One region of the Bacillus sp. C28GYM-DRY-1 genome, then DNA from elsewhere that is predicted to be linked to it. Evidence: riboswitches for the same ligand, from Rfam matches in the RefSeq annotation. Region 1 holds a riboswitch; each other region holds the start of a gene.

Region 1 (5,226 bases):
CATTTCTGAAATGGCCTGCCGCGAATAAAATACGGCTGTCCTCAGGGTGTCTGCCGATGTACGGTTTCCCATCCTTTGTTCCCGGCCGCAGTCCCGCCCAAAAACGATCCACCTTCATATTCTGAATGGCAGGCAGCATCGTTTTTGCTTTTTTCATAACTGATTCCAGTCCGCCAAGATCCGGTGCTTCACTCCAGTCACCCGGCTTCATCGTCGCGCCGACAACCAGTCTGCCGCTTTTTCTCGGTACGATATAGCAATGGTCATGGTAAAGTGTTTTTGTCAGCGGTATCTCATCATTCCAAACAGACAGGCACTCCCCTTTTACAGGGAAAAATGAATTGTTCAGCCCGAGCTGTTTAAAAAACCTTCCGCTCCACACCCCGCTGGCGACAACGACATGATCTGCCCATACATTGCCATTCGGCGTCTCAATGGACAGCGCTTCACCGTCACGTTCGATTTGCAGGACAGGAGTATGCTCAAAAATCTCCGCCCCAAGCGCTTTTGCTGCTTTCGCATATGCCTTACAAACAAAATAAGGCTCAACATGCACATCATCCTGAATAAAGGCTGCCCCGAAAATGTCAGCAGACGCATACGGCTCATTTTCTAAAACCTCTTCTTTTGTAAGCCAGCTGACAGAATCCAAGTCGTCCATTTTCCTCAGCCGCAGCATATCTTCTTCAGAAAACGCAAGCTTAAACATACCGCCGTTATGCTGTCTGATATCAATACCGGATAATGCGTAAAGCTCTTCTCCAAGACCTTTGTACATACGCTGGCTGTGCATGGCAAAGTCAAAAAACGCGTCTCGCTCCTCGCACTCGGCATGGGCGCCCAGCATTCCGGCAGCGGCACTTGTTGTTCTGCCGCCCATTATGCCACTTTCAAACAGTGCGATGTTTTTGTTTACCTTTGCTACATGATAAGCAATCGCGGAACCGATAATTCCGCCTCCAATGACAACTGCTTCATAATGCCTTTTCATAGCGCATCTCCTTTAGCTTGCGGGAATATCGTCTGGCAGCTTCCAAAGGGTCCGCGGAAGAAAAAATTCCCGACATGACTGCAATACCTTCTGCTCCTGCACGCTTTACGTCTCTTAATCTGTCCGGCGTCATTCCGCCGATCGCAATAACCGGGATGGAAATCCGCTGTTTGATATCTGACAGCAATGACACACCTCTGCCTTCAAGGCCCTTTTTACAATCCGTTTCAAACACATGGCCGAACAACACGTAGTCAGCGTCTTCCTTTTCTGCTTGAACCGCTTCCTCAAGTGAATGCACCGACCGGCCGATATGAAGGTGAGGAAATCTGGCTCTGACCTGCTTCGGCGAAAAGCTGCTGCTCGGCAGCTGCACACGATGAATCGTAGAAAAAAGCGCAATATCCACCCGCCCATTCATGACCAGCTTTCGTTTATCAACACCGCCTTCAGAAATAAGCCCGAGCAGTTTCAAAATGTCGGCTGCCGATTTTGACCGTTCCCGAATGTGTATAAAATCAACTTCATTACGAATAGCTATGATTGCTCTGGCTAACTCTTCAACCGGCTTGCAGTCATCAGTTATGGCGTGAAGCTCCAAATTCCTCCACCTCTTTTATGCCGCGGTCGGACCAGCCTTCTTTTCGGTAGGCCATTCCCCAAAATTGATATTCATAGAAGCTGGAAATAACAAAATTCTCTTTCATCTTGGCGCGCACTTCATCTGTGCTGTTTTCCGCCAGCTCATCAAACCGATTGATTTGCTCTTCGACCTGCTGTCTGAACCAGTCACCGCCGTATGTGCCGATCCACTTCTGATAAATCGGATGCCCCGGATCACAATGCAGCAATTTCTCCCCAACTTCGTAATAAAGCCAGTAGCATGGCAGCAGGGCCGCTAAGATCTCAGCAAAATTCCCGCTCAAAACCGAACGGTACATATGGGATGTATAAGAGTATGCCGTAGGAGACGGCTTAAACGCCTTACGCTCTTCCTCACTGATTTCCAACAGCTCCGCAAACTCGCGATGAAGCGCCATTTCCGCCTCATATGTACCTTGAGCGTGGCTTGCCATCCGTCCCGTTGTATAAAGGTCCTTCGCATAAGCGGCGCCAAACGATTGCACCTTCGCAAAATGCGTTAAATAATAAGAATCCTGAAGCACGTAGTATTTAAAACGATCAATTGGAAGCGTTCCGTCACCGATTCCCTGAACGAACGGATGGACAAAGCTCCCCTCCCACCATTCTGCGGCTGCACTGCGGCATTCTTCTGAAAACTTCACACGTCATTCCCCCTGTCTGATAAATAAAAAAACCACTTTCCCGCAAGGAAAAGTGGTTTGGAATTGGCATAGTTAAATAACACAAATACCGCTCCACTTCCCTACGCAGGTCTGAACCTGTTCAAGTTATGAGGGTCTAAAAGTCACACTTTTATCTCAGCCCTTAAAAAGGACACCCCTAGTGGTAATACGAATACATATTGAATTGTTCTGCACCTCTATATTAACACGAATCCCTATTTGGTCAAGGTTTATCCTTCTAATGTTTTCTTAAGCTCCGTTACGTACCCGCGAGATCCGGTAACAATTAAGCGGTCTCCCAGTTTCAGCCTTGTGTCCCCATGAGGAACGATGCTATCAACACCTCTGAAAATCCTGACAAAGATGACGTCGCCTGTTAAAGGGAATTCCCGCAAAATCACACCGTCGTAAGTGCTATTATCCATATTAATTTGATACAGCGAAGACTCCTGGTTCGTGAGGAGCCTCATGACTCCAGGCGCTTCTATCAGTGCGCGAAGCAGTGTTTTTGTTGAAAGCAGAATAGAAAAGATACTGATTCCCTGCTCCTTCAGAGCTGCTTCATTTTCCGGTGATCCTACACTGGCAATGACTCTCTCTGTGCCTTTTTCTTTTGCAAGTAATGCAATGTCCGCATTCATGTCTTCATTCCCTGTCGCCACAACGAGGATATCCGTATCAAAAATGCCGAGTGATTCAAGCGTCTCGTGTTCATAGTCAGAAATCGTTTCGATAGTAAATACTGACTCTGAAAGCTTTTCCTCCGCATTCTCTTGGTAGACGTGTACAACACGCACATCATACTCTTCCTCCGGCAGTTCAAGAGTAACAGGTAATGTCATTTGGTTTGCACCGATAAACGTAATCGTCTTTTTCTCCTCCGGCTGCTCCTCCCGTTTGTACAACTTTTTAAAGAAGACCGGCGAAAAAATACTTGCAATGACGGCTACTAACGTCAGTGCTCCTGACATATTTGCGCTGATCACGTGAAGCTGCTCGCCGATTGTCGCAGCGGCAATCACGAGCGAAAGCGTTGATGTCAGCAGGAAACCAGATGCCAAAACGGTTCGGTTATCATACCACTTCCTCAAGTACAAAACAGGAAGGATTTTGCTTACTAACAGCGCCAGAAGCAGAAGTGGAATCATGATTAATATTTTCGGGTCTTGGAAAAGGGTCCATATATCCAGCTTCACACCGACCATCACAAAGAAAATCGGAATTAAGAACCCGTAGCCGAATGAATCCAGCTGCTGAACAAGTTCTTTGTTTGGCGAAAGAAGGGAAACGAGAACCCCTGCTAAGAAAGCGCCGAGAATATTTTCTGCCCCAAGTGATTCAGACAGGGCAACAAGTACGATAATTAACGTAAAAATCGCGCGCGTTCCGATCTGGATCGTCCCTTTTGACATGGATTGAACAAAAGAGCGATGTTTGAAGACACGGCCGAAAAAGTAAAGCACCACTCCGGCTGCAAACAGGATCATCAGGAGCCACATGTTTCCGCTGTCCTCTCCGTATAAAGAAGAAAAAACAGCAAGAAGAATCATCGTAGCCAAATCAGCAATAACAGCAACGAGCAAAATAATCTGCCCGATATTTGAATTCATGATCCGTTCTTCTTTTAATGTTGGTACGACAACGCCTAATGAAATCGTTGAAATAATAAGCGTCATTAAAAATGCATTTTCGATAAATCCTGCCAAGACGAACCCATAGGACAGCAGTAATGATAAAATAAAAATACCGCCAAATATAATGGATGCCGCAGCAAACGTATTAGGCGCTTCTTTGCCGTTCGGCATAAGCTGCTTTTTCTTTCCTTTCTCAAACGATGAAAAATCAATTTCAAGCCCGCTTAAAAACATTAAAAAGATAAATCCGAGCATAGAAAGCGTCTGGAGCCATGTGTCACCCTCCACAACTAAATTAAGGCCGCTTTTTCCTATGATCAATCCCATAATGATTTCAGCAACAACAACCGGGATGCTGAGTTTAAACCGATGCAAAAGGATGGGTGTCAAAAATGCAACGATAAGTACAACAACTAAAGATGCGACAGATGTATGCGCCATAATTAGAACCTCCTTTTTAGATCAGGGTTATACCAGTTCTTAATCAAAGAACAAAACCTCAAATTTTAAAAAAACATAACGCGATTTTAACAAGGGTGATGATAAAAAATAAAGTAATATGGTCTAAATCCTGTTTAGAAAATGATTCTTCTATAATTTGCACATAAAAGCTTGTGATGACTCACAGTACTTTGCATCATAATAATTAAAATCATTGGTAAGGAGGATGCCGCATGGCTTACGACATAATCAGCGATATTCATGGCTGCTATGACGAAATGACTGCATTAATCCAAAAGCTTGGCTATACGATCAAAAATGGAGTACCTGAACACGAGGAAGGGAGGATGCTTGTTTTTGCCGGTGATTTAACCGACAGAGGACCCAAATCGATAGAGGTCATCCGCTTTGTAGCGGGCGCTTACGACAAAGGCGCTGTACGTTATGTCCCGGGAAATCATTGCAATAAGCTGTACCGCTACTTAAAAGGAAATCCGGTGAAAGTGATGCACGGTCTCGAAACAACAGCGGCAGAGCTTGAGGAACTTTCTAAAGAAGAAAGAACAGCAGTCAGCGAACAGTTTATGAAGCTATACGAAACAGCGCCGCTTTACGACATCTTACATAACGGAGAATTAGTTGTCGCCCATGCTGGCATAAAGGCTGACGATATCGGCAAATATACCCGCAGGGTGAAAGACTTTGTGCTTTACGGTGATGTGACGGGCGAAACGTATCCGGACGGCAGACCCGTCAGACGTGATTGGGCGGCAGCCTATAACGGCAAGGCTTGGGTCGTATACGGCCATACACCTGTGAAAGAGCCTCGGAAAGCCAATCGCACCATCAACAT
Region 2 (5,226 bases), on a different contig from region 1:
GATACATATTTTGTGACTGCAATAACCGTAACTTCATCGGAGCTGCGGCCCGATCTGTTACATGCTTCGTTTATTCGTTCGTTTATATGTCGTAAATGATCAACAACACGCAAGATCTTTTATGCCTCCTTCATTCCTATAAAGGACATCATCCGTCCAGTTTTCCCCTGATCGCGGCGGTGAGAATAGAAAAGAGACGGCTCGCTTTCCGTGCATAAACCACTGACAGAAATCTGTTCATTTACCAAACCGCTGTCAATCAATATAAGGCGGTTCAGCTCTTTCAGGTCAAGCTGATATTGTGCCTGTGCCGCCTGATTTACAGCACGTTCTGCGGAAACCGGCAATGCCCGGACAGCATCCATGACACGGTCGTCTACTGTATAGCATGCTCCGCTGATAGCCGGTCCAATAACAGCATAAATATCTGAGAGGTTTGAACCTTCCTGCTCGGTCCATTGCTTCACCATTTCTCTGCCAATCTGTTTGACAGTTCCTTTCCACCCGGCATGGGCGACCCCGATAAGCGATTTAACCGGATCATAAAAGAATAGAGGCACACAATCAGCAAAGCATAATGCTAAAAACACATTCTTTTCATTTGTATAAAGCCCGTCCGTTGCTTTTAGAGCCGTGTGATACTCACGGGCGCCTTTTCCCCTATCCCTCTGCGTCACTTTCTGAACGCGATTATCATGCGTCTGATCAGCAAATACCCAAGACTGCAAATCAATATTAAACATATCGGCAATATATTCACGATTTTTAACTACATCTGCATCTTTGTCATGAACGTGCAATCCTGTATTTAACGATTCAAAAGGCTTTTGGCTGACACCGCCGTTTTTCGTAGTAAATCCGGCAATGACTTCTCTGTTGTTTTGATTCGTTTGTGTCCAGTCTTGTATCATGAGTGTCGAGGGTGTGGTAAGACTGAATGGGTGATATGTATTCATGATGATCCAACCTTTCGACAAACATTTAAAAAAGCGGAATTTCCCACTTATTTTACCACATCTTTCTGCATTCGTTGAGCGCCGATTTGCATAATTTCTAAATGAAATGTGCCGGAAGAATCCAGACTTCCGGCATTTGCCAATCCGCTGCAGACGAGCAAGTTATGCATGCGGTTCATTTAATCGGACTAAGATTACATCTTCCCCGATTTTTACTATATTTCGCCATGGAATGACCAATTCCTCTTCTTTTCCAAAAAACCCAAGCACTTTTCCATTTCCACCTAGTATGATCGCCTGAATTTTGCCAGTGGTTACATTGATATCTATATCACCAATGCTCCCCAGCTTTTTTCCGTTTGAGACATTGACGACATCCTTCACTTGAAATTCTGAAATGCTGATCATTCCATCACGTCCTTTTTCCGTCCTTTTTTCAAGTATATGAACGGGCAGGCTGAACCTTGTCAGCAAGAAGAAATTTTCATGGTCACTGTTCTTTTTTTCGGCTGCACCAGCTGATGATAAAATTGAGCATAATTTTCGTATAATCGACCAGTTGCTCAATCGATACCTCCTCGTTCACGGAGTGTGCATTATGCAGATCTCCAGGTCCGTAAATCACGCTTGGAATGCCTGCATTATACAGCCATCCTCCGTCTGTAACGGATTGAGAAACGTCAATAACCGGACGCTCCCGTTTCACTTTCTCATGAGACGCTGTAAGCGCTGATACGCCTGGATGGCCAGGGTCAACTTCCAGTGCCGGAAAAATTTCTCCCCTGTCTTCAATCATAGATGAGCCTCCCCACTTGAAGACAGGGCGGTTTTCCCTAAGCCAAATATCACTGTCACTCAGTCGGTTAATATAATCTTCTATTTCCGCTGCCACTTGTTCATGAGTTTCATTAGGGTAAAAATGGACTGTGATCCACAGCCTGCACTCATCCGCTATAAAAGCCGCATGTCTGCCGCCTTCTATGACAGCCGGATTAATCGTATTTGTGCCTGGTTTAAAACCGGGATAACTTTTCATGATAGACCAGTGGCGCTCCAGTTCCCCGAGTCCCGCAATGATTTTTGCCATTTTTTCAATTGCGCTTGCTCCGAATGTTCCTCCGCCTGCGTGAATCATATTCCGCCTCGTCCCATCATGAAACGTTTGACTGCTTTTGATTTCAATCCAGCCTGTAATAACACCGCCTTGACCTTGAATATGCATATCGCTCGTATCCGCGACAACTGCAAAATCAGCATGATAGCCCCTCTTGCAGCATTCAAGCGTCCCGGCTTCTCCGACTTCCTCCCCGATTACCGATTGCAGAATCAAATCACCAGGAAGTTCAATGTCGGCTTCACGAATCAATTTTACCGCAAACAGCACACATGCCATTCCGCCTTTCATATCAGAAGCGCCTCGTCCAATTAAGAGGCCGTTTTTTTCAATTGGATGAAACGGATCATGCTCCCACTCCTCATCCTCTTTCACCTCTGCCACATCTACATGGCCATTGATGATCAAGCTATAATGACCTGCTGAATCTGTTCCCTTTAGTAACCCTACAACATTGGGATCTCCTGGGTACACGTCCCATTTATCAATTGAGAATCCCATTTCATTTAAAAACCCAGCAATCCAAGACTGAATGCCGTCGGTATTTCTTGCAGGCGGAGCAGGAGTTTTATAGGAAATCAGCGTTTTTGCTAGCTGAATAAGCTCCTCCTTTTGATCTTCCACCTTTGTTAACAGAGACTCTATTTGTTGATTCAATGCGATCCGCTCCTATTCTTTAAAATCAAAGAAGCCGTTTCAAATGTTATGAAACGGCTTAATAAAAACAAACAGAGTCCTATGTACTCCGTTTTTTCACCGCTTCCCTCCGCTGGCATGATCCAGATCAGGTCAAAAGGGTTAAGACAAATGTCTCTCTCAGCTTCGCAAAGCACCCCTAGGATGATCGATATGTGTTTGTCAGGCATTCGTTATTGGCTCAGCTCTTGTTAAAAACGGCCGATCCTGATTCCATAATACATGGATTGGCGTATCAAAAAAAGCGGAAAGGATTTGATCAGTAAGCATTTCCTTTATTTCTCCCGATTTAAAGACCTCTCCCTGTTTTAACAAAAGGGCTTTGTCAAAGACCGGCAAAATTTCTTCCGCATGATGAGTCACGTAAAGGATCGATGGCGCATTTTCTTTATTGGCAATGTATGTAATCGTGTCTAACAGCTTTTCCCGGGCAATAAAATCCAGCCCTGTGACCGGTTCGTCCAGTATCAGCAGCTCCGGATCGGCCATAAGCGCTCTTGCAATCAAGGCTCTTTGTTTTTCTCCTTGAGAAAGGGTTTCATAGCGGCGGTCGGCATATTCAATTGCTCCCAAGTCATCTAACAAACCAATGGCTTTTTCCCTGATTTCTGCACTGGGTGTTTCATATAATCCAATTGAAGCGTAAGCTCCGCTCAAAGCAATTTCAAATGCTGAATCTGCCGGATAAAATTTTTGCTGAAGAGTCGCTGAGACGAGGCCAATTTTCCGTCTAAGTTTCTCTCCAAGCTCCGTTTTACCAAATTGATGGCCAAGCACCTGCATCTCGCCCGATGTTGGAAAATAATATGAGCAAAGCATATTTAACAAGGCTGTCTTCCCGGCTCCATTCAGTCCGTAAAGCACCCAATTTTCTTTTTCTTCCACCTTCCAATGAATATCTCTCAGTATCCATTTTCCATTCCGCTTTAATGAGACATTGTCAAGTTGCAAAATCATTGTGGTCCTCCTCTTCACTACCCTTTATAATTATTTAAATTTTCATAAAACTTTGTACGAACTAGGATACCTTATTTTTCCCAAAACGTAAACCGCCTGCAACCAATAGAAAAGCCTTTAAAACACAATCGTTTTAAAGGCTTTCTATTTCATTATTGATGAATATTTTTATTCATTTGTTTGATAGCCGCTTTTTCAAGTCTGGACACCTGCGCTTGAGAAATACCGATTTCCTCGGCTACTTCCATTTGAGTTTTCCCTTGGAAGAATCGCTTTCTCAAAATCATTTTTTCCCTATCATTCAGCCTTCTCATGCCCTCTTTTAAAGCCAGCTCTTCAATCCATTGTGAATCTTTATTGCGCTCATCACTGATTTGATCCATCACAAAGATCGGGTCTCCGCCGTCGTTATAGATCGGCTCAAATAGTGAAACCGGATCCTGGATGGCATCCAGCGCAAATACGATTTCCTCATGCGGTACTTCAAGAACTTTTGCAATGTCTTCTGCAGTCGGCTCCTTGCTTGTCTCACTGATTAACCGCTCTCTTACTTGAAGTGCCTTATAAGCGATATCCCGGAGTGATCTTGAGACACGGATCGGGTTATTATCGCGTAAATACCTGCGGATCTCTCCGATAATCATAGGTACAGCGTATGTTGAAAACTTAACATTGTGGCTTAGGTCAAAATTATCAATGGATTTCATTAGTCCGATGCAGCCGACCTGAAATAAGTCATCAACATACTCTCCTCTGTTATTAAATCTTTGAATGACACTTAAGACAAGACGTAAGTTCCCGTTTACAAGCTTTTCTCTTGCTGAATCATCGCCTTCATCCTGCAGCTGCCTAAACAGCTTTCTCATTTCTTCATTCTTGAGTACTGGTAATTTGGAGGTATCCACCCCGCAGATTTCGACTTTATTTCTCGACACTTTTTTCCCTCCCTACAGGAGCTGCTGTACAACGTTAAGTATCTCCTCGGGTGGGAAAAATATGCACTGCACTCAGACCGAAAAATAGTCATTATTGGGAAATCCTTGTAGAATCAAGGGATTACCCGCAAAAAATTTTTACACCATTTTGTTGAATTCTTTTCGCAATCTTTTAATGATTCGTTTCTCAAGACGAGAAATATAGGACTGGGAAATCCCCATCATATCCGCTACATCCTTTTGGGTCTTTTCCTCCTCGCCGACAAGACCAAAACGGAGTTCCATGATTTGTTTTTCCCTCTCATTGAGCTGTTCAAGCGCTTTTTTCAAAAGCTTTTTATCTACGTTAGCCTCTATGTCTTTTGTGATGATGTCATCGTCAGTGCCAAGCACATCAGAAAGCAAAAGCTCATTGCCGTCCCAATCAATATTTAGCGGCTCATCAAAGGAAACCTCTGAACGGATTTTGTTGTTTCTCCTTAAATACATCAGGATTTCGTTTTCTATACAGCGGGAGGCATAGGTCGCCAGCTTGATTTTCTTTTCTGGATTGAACGTATTCACAGCT
Region 3 (5,226 bases), on a different contig from region 1:
TTAAGCTGTAAATCAATATAGCGGATGTCCTGAGCAATTTTTCCGCCTTTGACATGGACAGTTCCCCGTATTTCTTCTCCTGGATAATATGCGTCTTTCTCTAAAATTGTATCTACTTTTGCAGCACCAATACCGGCACTTGCCGCAAGCTTTTTAAAAAATGACATGTTAGATCTTCCCCTTTTTCTTTATCTCAACAGATATACGTAAAAAGGAGGAAAAAAGATTCGTTTGATTCATACTTTTTTCCTATGATTTGTCAGGCCTAGGGACAGACTAAGAATAATACTGAAAGCAAAGGAGCGGATGAAATGGACAAAGAGAGTATGGTTGCTGATGAATTGCACAGAATGTTTTTGGCTGGTGAGCTGCAAATCACGGTAGAAGAGGATATAAACAATATTTCCGAAAGGCTAAGAAACGGAGATCTCAGTTTAGACCGATTAAGCGGTGAAGACGCGTTTATAAAAGAAACAGTAAACGAGGCTTTAAGAAGAGTGGAGCAATAAAGGAGAAGAGACGGTCTTTCATAAACGAGAGACCGTCTTTTTTTATGACCTTTTTACAGTTCTCTACAGGATATAAGCGAGTCGATTTGAAATGGTTTATCTAGGATCAAGCCTTTTCCAACAGGAGTTCTGACAGTTCTCCATACAGATAAACAGCTGCATCTAATTGATCATGCAATGTCTTCGGAGGTGAGAGTTCGAGGTTGCCGTTATCGCGGCGGTATACTTGTTAATGTATTTTGTTGTTAAGAAATTAAGAGCAGTTGAAGGTACGTCTATGGCGTTAATTGGATCAAAGACATTGTTCAAGGGCCTTTATTTTCTTGCTTCTATACAAAATGCTATAATGAATAACAAATTTTTGACGGGGAGTGGGAGTATGAAGCAGATTATTGCAATGGGCGGCGGGGGTTTTTCGATGGAGCCGGAAAATTTGTCCCTCGATCAATATATCATCAATCAATCAGACCGGAAGTCGCCTCGCGTTTGTTTTTTGCCGACGGCGAGTGGTGATTCCCAAAACTATGTTCAGCGGTTTTATGATGCATTTCAAACACTGGATTGTGTGCCGTCTCATTTATCCTTATTTAAGCCACCGACAACAGATTTACTTTCTTTTGTTATGGAACAGGATGTAATGTATGTTGGCGGGGGAAATACGAGGAATATGCTTGTGCTGTGGAAGGAGTGGGGGCTGGATCTTATTCTCAGGGAGGCATGGATGAACGGTGTGATTCTAGCGGGATTAAGTGCCGGTGCGATCTGCTGGTTTGAAGAAGGGGTGACAGATTCAGCCGGACCGCTAACTAGTATGAAAAGTTTAGGTTTGTTGCAAGGAAGTTTTTGCCCTCATTATGACGGTGAAAAGGACCGAAGGCCGATATACCACCAGCTGATATCTAATGAATTCCTGAGTGATGGCTATGCTGCGGATGATGGAGCGGCTCTCCATTTCATAAATGATCAGCTGTTTCAGACAGTTAGTTCAAGACCGGGTGCAAAGGCATATCGGGTGATGGTGGCTGAACATGAAATAGCTGAAATCCCGCTGCCTGTCAAATATTTAGGGTGAATTGGCTGAATATTATCTAAATTCCTCTTTTTTTTTGATTGATTTCATGTTAAGATGAGTCAGAAATCAATAGTTACTGGGGGTGCCCGCTTTTCGGGCTGAGAGAGAAGGTAAACTTCTTAACCCTTTGGACCTGATCTGGTTCGTACCAGCGTGGGGAAGTAGAGGAATTGTTTTTATTATTGTCGTGTGGGCAATAGTATGTTTCTTTCTGACTGTAACCGGGTTCATTCATTTGAATCCGGTTTTTTGTGCTGGTTATGGGCTTGATTTTGTCCTTTCAAACGAAGAGAGGGGAAGGATAAGTAATGCAAAACAATTCAGTGCAGCAAGCCAACATTTCCATTATGTCGAGTTTTTCGGGGAGTAAAAAAGTATACGTGGAGGGTTCTTCCTCGGACATCCAAGTGCCGATGAGGGAAATCGCCTTAAGTCCGACGACAGGTTCGTTCGGTGAAGAGGAGAACGCGCCTGTACGTGTCTATGATACAAGCGGACCGTATACGGACCCTAATGTGACCATTAATATTCAAGAAGGACTAAAGCCGCTCCGCCAAAAATGGATCACAGGGCGCGGCGATGTTGAAGAATATGAAGGACGGGCTGTCAAACCAGAAGATAACGGTTATAAAAAAGCAAAACCAAATGTAAGCTACCCAGGACTAAAGCGGAAACCGCTGCGGGCGAAAGCGGGCCAAAATGTCACTCAAATGCACTATGCCAAAAAAGGAATCATTACACCTGAGATGGAGTTTATCGCAATCCGCGAGCATGTGTCTCCCGAATTTGTCAAAAATGAGGTAGCAAGCGGCCGGGCGATCATTCCTTCAAATATTAATCACCCTGAGAGTGAACCGATGATTATCGGCCGGAATTTTCATGTGAAGATTAATGCGAATATCGGAAATTCAGCGGTTACGTCATCCATTGAAGAAGAAGTGGAAAAAATGACGTGGGCCATCCGCTGGGGAGCGGATACGATGATGGATCTTTCTACCGGAAAAGACATTCATACGACGCGAGAATGGATTATTCGCAATTGCCCTGTGCCTGTGGGAACTGTTCCGATTTATCAGGCGCTTGAAAAAGTAAACGGCGTAGCGGAGGATTTAACGTGGGAGATTTACCGTGATACGCTGATTGAGCAGGCAGAGCAGGGAGTGGATTATTTTACGATTCATGCTGGTGTTTTGCTGCGGTATGTCCCGCTAACCGCAAAACGGACAACTGGAATCGTGTCACGCGGGGGAGCGATTATGGCGCAGTGGTGTCTGGCTCATCATCAGGAAAGCTTTTTGTATACTCATTTTGAAGAAATCTGCGAAATCATGAAAACGTATGATATTGCTTTTTCTCTTGGGGATGGTCTGCGTCCCGGATCAATCGCTGATGCCAATGACGAAGCGCAGTTTGCTGAATTAGAGACGCTTGGAGAGCTGACGCAAATTGCCTGGAAGCATGATGTTCAGGTAATGATTGAGGGACCGGGGCATGTGCCGATGCACAAAATCAAAGAGAACGTCGATAAACAAATGGACATTTGCAAAGAAGCGCCTTTTTACACATTGGGGCCTCTGACGACAGATATTGCACCGGGCTATGACCATATTACTTCAGCAATTGGAGCGGCGATGATCGGCTGGTATGGGACAGCAATGCTTTGTTATGTAACGCCGAAGGAGCATTTGGGGTTGCCAAATCGTGATGATGTTCGTGAAGGAGTCATTACATATAAAATTGCTGCGCACGCGGCAGACCTTGCAAAAGGGCATCCCGGAGCGCAAATACGGGATGATGCGTTATCGAAAGCCCGCTTTGAATTCCGCTGGCGAGACCAGTTTAATCTATCTCTTGATCCGGAAAGAGCACTTGAATATCATGATGAAACCCTGCCGGCTGAAGGAGCAAAAACCGCTCACTTTTGTTCAATGTGCGGGCCGAAGTTTTGCAGTATGAGAATTTCTCAGGATATTCGTGATTATGCGAAGGATAAAGAGCTTAGTGAATGGGATGCCATTCAAGAAGGAATGAAAGAAAAAGCTGAAGAATTTGTGAATCAAGGCAGCAAGCTGTATAAATAAAATTGACAGGCAAATTGGAATACGTTTTAAGTTTAAATATAGCTAATATATTTACAGTATTTGCTGATCGTGAAGCCAAAGGCTCTTATGTTTTAGATAAGGGCCTTTTTTGTATGTAAAAGGAGGGGAGAAAACGACTCAGGACGCGAAATACATATGGGAATCAAATTTTGCTGCTTGAACTTCTGAGTGAAAAAACAAAAGAGAGATTATGAACTGCGCGGAGCCTATGGAGGAATTTTATATAAAGGTTGATAAGAAGCATACGGCAGTACGTAACTAACTATTAACTATAAAAAAACCCGCTATTTGCAGCGGGTTTTTTCATTTCTATTAAGCATCTTTTTTAATCGGCAATCCAAGGCCTTCTGCCACGCGTTTTCCGTATTCAGGATCCGCTTTGTAGAAATGCTCGATTTGGCGAAGTTTGATTTCTTCTTTTTCTACCGGCTTCATGGCGTTAACGATATTTTCAACAAGGCGGGCGCGCTCATCTTCGCTCATTAAACGATAGAGGTCACCGGCTTGTGTGTAGTGATCGTTGTGATCGTAGCTCACGCTGTCAGCGATTCCTTGTACTGGATATGCTGCTTGTTTATCCTCAGGTGACTCTTTCGGACCGCCGAAGCTGTTAGGCTCGTAATAAACAGATCCGCCGCCGTTATTGTCAAAACGCATTTGTCCGTCACGCTGATAATTGTTCACTTCGTTGCGTGCGCGGTTGATTGGCAGCGCTTGATGGTTTGCACCGACACGGTAGCGGTGTGCATCATGATAAGCAAACAGCCGGCCTTGAAGCATTTTATCCGGAGAAACATCAATACCAGGCACGAGTGTTCCAGGTGAGAATGTCGCTTGTTCTACTTCTGCAAAGTAGTTTTCCGGATTTCTATCTAGAACCATTCGTCCAACTTCGATTAACGGATAGTCTTTTTGAGACCAAACTTTTGTGACATCAAACGGATCGAAGCGATACGTATTTGCATCTTCTAAAGGCATGATTTGCACATATAGTTTCCATGCAGGGAAATCACCGTTTTCGATCGCGTTGAAAAGATCTTCAGTATGGTAATCAGGGTTTTCACCGGCAATTTTTGCAGCTGTATTGACATCAAGGTTTTTTACGCCTTGTTCTGTTTTAAAGTGATATTTGATCCATACGCCTTCGCCTTCGGCATTTGTCCATTTGAATGTATGGCTTCCGAAGCCGTGCATGTGGCGAAGTGTCGCAGGAATTCCGCGGTCTGACATTAGAATTGTCACTTGGTGCAGTGATTCTGGTGAAAGTGACCAGAAATCCCATACAGCCGTAGGGTTTTTCAAGTGAGTTTTTGGATCTCTTTTTTGTGTATGGATAAAATCAGGGAACTTGATCGCATCGCGGATGAAAAAGACTGGTGTATTGTTACCGACGATGTCGTAGTTTCCTTCTTCAGTATAGAATTTAACAGCAAATCCGCGCGGGTCGCGGACGGTGTCAGCCGAGCCAAGTTCACCAGCAACTGTTGAAAAACGGATGAACAACGGTGTTCGTTTGCCGACTTCAGAAAGGAAAGCGGCTTTC
Region 4 (5,226 bases), 180 kb from region 1:
GGCCACAGAAGATCATTCTTATAAAGACAAAAAAGTGATTTCAATCGGGATTGTGAGTGAATTGACAGGATTGTCCGTAAGACAGATCAGGTATTATGAGGAACGAAAGCTCATTTATCCGCAGCGTTCATCAAGGGGAACGAGAAAATATTCTTTTGCTGATGTGGAACGGCTGATGGATATTGCCAATAAGCGTGAAGACGGCGTACAGACGGCAGAGATTTTAAAGGATATGCGCAAAAAAGAGCAAATGTTAAAAAACGATCCGCAAGTGCGGAAAAAAATGCTGGAGGGGCAGCTTAATGCTCACTTTCGGTACAAAAACCGTTAAATGAAAAAGTCCGACTCGCTATTGAGACGGACTTTTATTATTTTATAATGAGTGTATGAATGCAGTGGCAATGCCAAAGTAAATTATTAAAGACAAAATATCGCATAACGTTGTAATCAGCGGTCCAGAAGCGATCGCCGGGTCTACTTTTAGCTTATGCAAAATAATAGGGATAATTGTACCTGACATCGTGCCGATAATTAAAGTGAAGAACAGTGAAGAAGCGACAACAAATCCCAGCACCGCGTCCCCCTGCCATAAAATAGAAATGATTGCAATTAGCACTGAACAAACCGCTCCGATATAAATACTTGTTCTGAATTCCCGGAAAATCAGGCGCATAATCGTTTTTTTGTTCAATTCTTCTTTAGACAACCCTCGGATGACAACCGCAAGAGATTGTGTTCCTGTATTTCCTGTCATCCCTGTCACCATCGGCATGAAAAACGCCAGCGCAACAACCTGCTGCAGCGCATCTTCAAAATTACTGATAATGCTCCCAGAAATCAGTCCGATAAACAAGAGTAAAATCAGCCATGGCAGGCGCCGATACGCCGCCACGTATGCCTTTGTGTCAAAGGTGATGTCTTTACCTGAAGCGGCAAATTTTTCGTAGTCCTCATCAGCTTCCCGAATGACGACGTCGATAATATCATCGACCGTTACAATACCGACAAGCACGTTGTTTTCTTCCACAACCGGGATGGCCAAGAAATCGTAACGTTCAATCAGGCGGGCAACCTCCTCCTGATCCTGAAGAGCGTCTGCTGATATGACGCGGGTAAACATTAGATCCTGCACCTTTTCTTCAGGCTCGCCCAGTATTAAATCTCGGTAGGAAAGTACGCCAACCAGCTGTTTGCTTTCATTGATGACGTATAAGTAGTTGATCGATTCAGCTATTTCAGCAAAGCTTTTCAATTTGACGACCGCGTCTTTTACCGAATAATGCTGAGGAATCCATACATACCGGTTTGTCATCATGCGCCCCGCTGTGTCAGCCGGATAATTCATCAAGAGCTGTACAGCTTTTGACTCTGACGCTTCCATGCTGGACAAAAGCTGTTCCTTCAGTTCCTCATTCATTTCTTCTAGCAATTGAGCGAGATCATCGTTGTCCATTTTGTTCATCGCAAGTGTTGCTTTTGTTTTTCCAACTTTATTTAAGACGGCAAGCTGGTATTCGCGTTCCAGCTCCCCAATCATATCAGTGATATCATCTACAGTTAAATATGATAAATAGCGGGCGCGGTGTTTTTCTGGCATTTCCTTAAAAATAAATGCCATATCATAGGGCTGAAGCTCATCAATAACGCTTCTGAAATCCTTAATTTTCCCGTCTCGCAATAAAATAATAATGCGTAAAATGAGTTCGTCATAGGTCATGTTTTGAATCATCGGGACTCGTACCTCCTCTACGGAGACGTGCCGGCCTCGCCTGAAGGTGCGGCAGATCGTCTCCTCATCGTGTAATCAATTGTCTTGCTGTCATAGTATATGGGTACCTCTTCAGATTGACTCGAATGGGGAGAATCCATACTCCGCACCTCCTTTAATCAGTTTCGTTTTCAAGGCATAAAAAAAGCCTTCGGGATTGAAGGAGAAAGAAGCACGGCAAAAAAGCGTGCGAGCGCCTTCAGTCGTAGAGCTTTAGCACTGTATGGCATAGGATTTAATCATCCAGCTGCGTTAAAAATCACCTTATGTCGATGATTTCTGTTGACCCATTGGCGTCTTTGGACATTTTTGGGCAGCAGCGTATCTCCATACAGGAGCCTCACCTAACGAAGTTCTTAATTGAATTGACACACTGAGATTACAGAAAAAAACAAGCTGTGTCAACAAAAAAAAGTAATTAATGTGTTTTGTTTTCATCACATTTACGGAACAAAACAAGGGCCTAAGCCCTTATTCTGTTGTTTGCGTCTCATCATCTTCAGAGAGCAAATGATATGTTTCATGAAGAAATAAAGCGTACTCTCCTTCCTTCGTCGGATGAGGGACGTATTCAGCCTGATTGATGTATTGCTCCTCTTTCTTTTCCATGCGTTTTTCGCCTCCTTTTCTACTTAGATTGTCCAAAAGAAGGCTTTCTTATCATGAAAAACCCCCGCTGCTAACGGGGGTTCCAGATTGTAGACAAAGTCCTAAAACGCTTTTTTGTTTTAGGATTTTGTCATCTTTTCAGCATGATTGAAAACCCTTGAAGTCTAGGAAGGACGAGCATTGGAGCGAATTATGATTCGTGAGCACCAACGCGCAGGACTGACAACGAATGCGACGGTTTGCGGACACGCTGAATGATTAGTCTTCTATATCCTGCTTAACGATCCGTCCATCCTTTGCGGAAATGTCAAATTCCGTCTCAATGCCTTGTTTCGTTTGGATCTCAATTTCGTAGATGTAAGCGCTGTCGGTCTGGCGTTTTTTTCCTCACCTTCCACAATTAATAGGTTCCCTTTTTTTCCAAATCCGACCATCCTCTCCTGTCCCTATATGAAAAAAATGATTTCATTGTTTACAAAATGATTGTTATCATCTATTATGATGTCAAAATAAAAAATTGTATATGGAAAGCACTAGGGGTGCTGTTTTTGGCTGAGATAAAGCGTGCAAACACGCGCTTTGATCCCTTATGACCCGATCTGGATAATACCAGCGTGGGGAAGTGCAGGTTGACCGAATGGTGTATTTTTTTGTGCGCTTAATCGATCTATGACTGCATATTCCCTTAGAATATGCAGTTTTTTATTTTACTAAAAAACAGGAGGTCGGAGAAATGGATCATATTTGTGGTACAAGCAGAATCGCCGGTTTTCGGTTCTCTTTATACCCGATGACGGATGATTTTATCAGTGTGATCAAGTCAGCGCTGAAAAAAACTGACACATCTAAGGTTTGGACGAAAACAGATCATATCAGCACGGCCTTGCGCGGATCGATTGATCATGTATTCGATGCTGCCAAAGCCATTTACCTTTATGCGGCGAACAGCGAAAAACACATCGTCATGAATGGCACGTTTTCCATCGGATGCCCGGGCGATACACAGGGAGATACATATCTTTCCGCAAGCAATAAGCGTGTCAATGAAGATGCCGTCCGAAGCCTAAACGCAGAAGCCCCTTGCCAATTTGCGCTTTATCCGATGAATGAGCCGGATTATATGGGCCTTATCATGGAAGCTCTCGATATTGCTAAAGCAGAAGGCACCTTCGTACAAGGCATCCATTATGCGAGTGAGCTTGACGGGGATGCGCATGACGTGTTCAGAACACTGGAGGCCGTTTTCCGCATGGCTGAACAGCAAACAAAACACGTAACCATGACTGTGAATCTCTCGGCTAACAGTCCATCAAGAAAAAAACAGAAAGCAGGGATAAAATGAAAAGCTGGAAAGTAAAAGAAATTGTCATTATGTCCGTTATCAGTATCGTTTTTGCCGTTGTTTATTTATTATTCACGCATTTCGGAAACGTACTTGCAGGTATGTTTGGGCCAATCGCCTATGAACCGATTTACGGCATTTGGTTTATCGTTTCTGTCATCGCCGCGTACATTATTCGAAAACCAGGTGCGGCGCTTGTTTCTGAAATCATTGCCGCTCTCGTTGAGTGCCTGCTGGGAAATCCGTCTGGCCCGATGGTCATCGTCATCGGCATTGTTCAAGGCCTCGGGGCTGAGGCTGTATTTCTCGCGACGCGCTGGAAGGTATACTCTCTTCCTGTCCTTCTGCTGGCAGGAATGGGATCTTCAGTAGCCAGCTTTTTCTATGATCTCTTTGTTTCTGGCTATGGTGCCTATTCACCAGGTTATCTTCTTATTATGCTTGTGATCCGTCTGATTTCCGGCGCGTTGCTTGCCGGGCTGCTCGGAAAAGCAATCAGTGACTCTCTTGCTTATACGGGTGTGTTAAACGGAATGGCACTCGGAAAGGAACTGAAAAAGAAACGGAAGCGGGCATCAGAACATGCAAGCCTTTAATGAGCTCCTGACGGTTGACCAGCTCAGCTTCTCTTATGAAGAAGACGAGAAACCGGTGTTTCAAAACATTTCGTTTACGCTGCAAAAAGGGGAATGCGCTTTACTGCTAGGGCCGAGCGGGTGCGGAAAAAGCTCCCTCGCCCTTTGTTTAAACGGTCTTTACCCGGAGGCTTGCGACGGCATACAGTCCGGTCATGTATTTTTATTTCAAAAGCCGGTCACTGGCGCTGAAACCTCCGAAACGATTGCTCAGCATGCCGGGGTGGTCTTTCAGGACCCGGATCAGCAGTTTTGCATGCTGACGGTTGAGGACGAAATTGCTTTTGGGCTGGAAAATTTGCAGGTTCCGAGAGAAGAGATGACGGAGAAAATTGATGCCGTATTAGAAAAATTGCGTATCAGCCATTTAAAAGAAAAAACAATATCAGCACTGTCAGGAGGACAAAAGCAGAAAGTGGCTCTTGCCTGTATTTTGGCGATGGAGCCTGAGCTTATTATGTTAGATGAGCCAACTTCTTTGTTAGATCCCTATTCAGCTCGGGAATTCGTTCACATGATGAAAGATCTTCAGCAAGAAAAAGGCTTCAGTCTCCTCGTCATTGAGCACCAGCTTGATGAATGGACGCCTTGGATTGAGAGAACAATCGTGCTGGACAAAGCAGGCAAGAAAGTGCTCGATGGCCGGACGAAAGATCTATTTCAGCACGAAGCGAAGACCTTAAAGCAAATGGGGATCGCGATTCCAAAAGTGTGTGACCTGCAGGAAAAACGCCGTATGCCGTTTACATTATCAAAGGAAACGCTTTTCAAGGAACCCTTTCCTGCCCGGCATGCTGAAAAGAAAGAAGCTCCTTCTGGAAAACGTGTGCTTGATGTCAGCAGCCTTTCGTTCACGAGAGGACAGCAGACAA

Evidence for each region. Region 1 has a riboswitch for thiamine pyrophosphate ahead of tenA (thiaminase II). Riboswitches for the same ligand answer to the same signal wherever they lie in the genome.
Region 2: another riboswitch for thiamine pyrophosphate. It lies ahead of Q3W56_RS00335 (acetylornithine deacetylase); the one in region 1 lies ahead of tenA (thiaminase II).
Region 3: another riboswitch for thiamine pyrophosphate. It lies ahead of thiC (phosphomethylpyrimidine synthase ThiC); the one in region 1 lies ahead of tenA (thiaminase II).
Region 4: another riboswitch for thiamine pyrophosphate. It lies ahead of Q3W56_RS05505 (YkoF family thiamine-binding protein); the one in region 1 lies ahead of tenA (thiaminase II).

The regions. Positions count from the first base shown of each region.
Region 1 is NZ_JAUMKF010000003.1:132,287-137,512, reverse strand. Features, by position in the region: gene thiO (glycine oxidase ThiO) at 1-991, opposite strand, end outside; gene tenI (thiazole tautomerase TenI) at 975-1,592, opposite strand; gene tenA (thiaminase II) at 1,570-2,277, opposite strand; TPP riboswitch at 2,359-2,467, opposite strand; gene Q3W56_RS04425 (monovalent cation:proton antiporter family protein) at 2,529-4,373, opposite strand; gene prpE (bis(5'-nucleosyl)-tetraphosphatase PrpE) at 4,607-5,226, shown strand, end outside.
Region 2 is NZ_JAUMKF010000001.1:65,227-70,452, reverse strand. Features, by position in the region: gene Q3W56_RS00350 (YggS family pyridoxal phosphate-dependent enzyme) at 1-113, opposite strand, end outside; gene pgeF (peptidoglycan editing factor PgeF) at 120-956, opposite strand; gene Q3W56_RS00340 (YlmC/YmxH family sporulation protein) at 1,119-1,364, opposite strand; gene Q3W56_RS00335 (acetylornithine deacetylase) at 1,447-2,727, opposite strand; TPP riboswitch at 2,815-2,917, opposite strand; gene Q3W56_RS00330 (ABC transporter ATP-binding protein) at 2,929-3,723, opposite strand; gene sigG (RNA polymerase sporulation sigma factor SigG) at 3,876-4,658, opposite strand; gene sigE (RNA polymerase sporulation sigma factor SigE) at 4,797-5,226, opposite strand, start outside.
Region 3 is NZ_JAUMKF010000032.1:2,834-8,059, forward strand. Features, by position in the region: gene Q3W56_RS19570 (sporulation protein) at 1-167, opposite strand, end outside; gene Q3W56_RS19575 (hypothetical protein) at 312-509, shown strand; gene Q3W56_RS19580 (Type 1 glutamine amidotransferase-like domain-containing protein) at 889-1,581, shown strand; TPP riboswitch at 1,650-1,758, shown strand; gene thiC (phosphomethylpyrimidine synthase ThiC) at 1,890-3,662, shown strand; partial or broken gene Q3W56_RS19590 (FbpB family small basic protein) at 3,782-3,945, shown strand; gene katA (catalase KatA) at 3,996-5,226, opposite strand, start outside.
Region 4 is NZ_JAUMKF010000003.1:313,385-318,610, reverse strand. Features, by position in the region: gene Q3W56_RS05530 (MerR family transcriptional regulator) at 1-331, shown strand, start outside; gene mgtE (magnesium transporter) at 374-1,729, opposite strand; gene Q3W56_RS05520 (hypothetical protein) at 1,747-1,869, opposite strand; M-box (ykoK) riboswitch at 1,960-2,127, opposite strand; gene Q3W56_RS05515 (transcriptional regulator SplA domain-containing protein) at 2,240-2,377, opposite strand; partial or broken gene Q3W56_RS05510 (PepSY domain-containing protein) at 2,636-2,746, opposite strand; TPP riboswitch at 2,903-3,015, shown strand; gene Q3W56_RS05505 (YkoF family thiamine-binding protein) at 3,111-3,719, shown strand; gene Q3W56_RS05500 (ECF transporter S component) at 3,716-4,315, shown strand; gene Q3W56_RS05495 (ABC transporter ATP-binding protein) at 4,302-5,226, shown strand, end outside.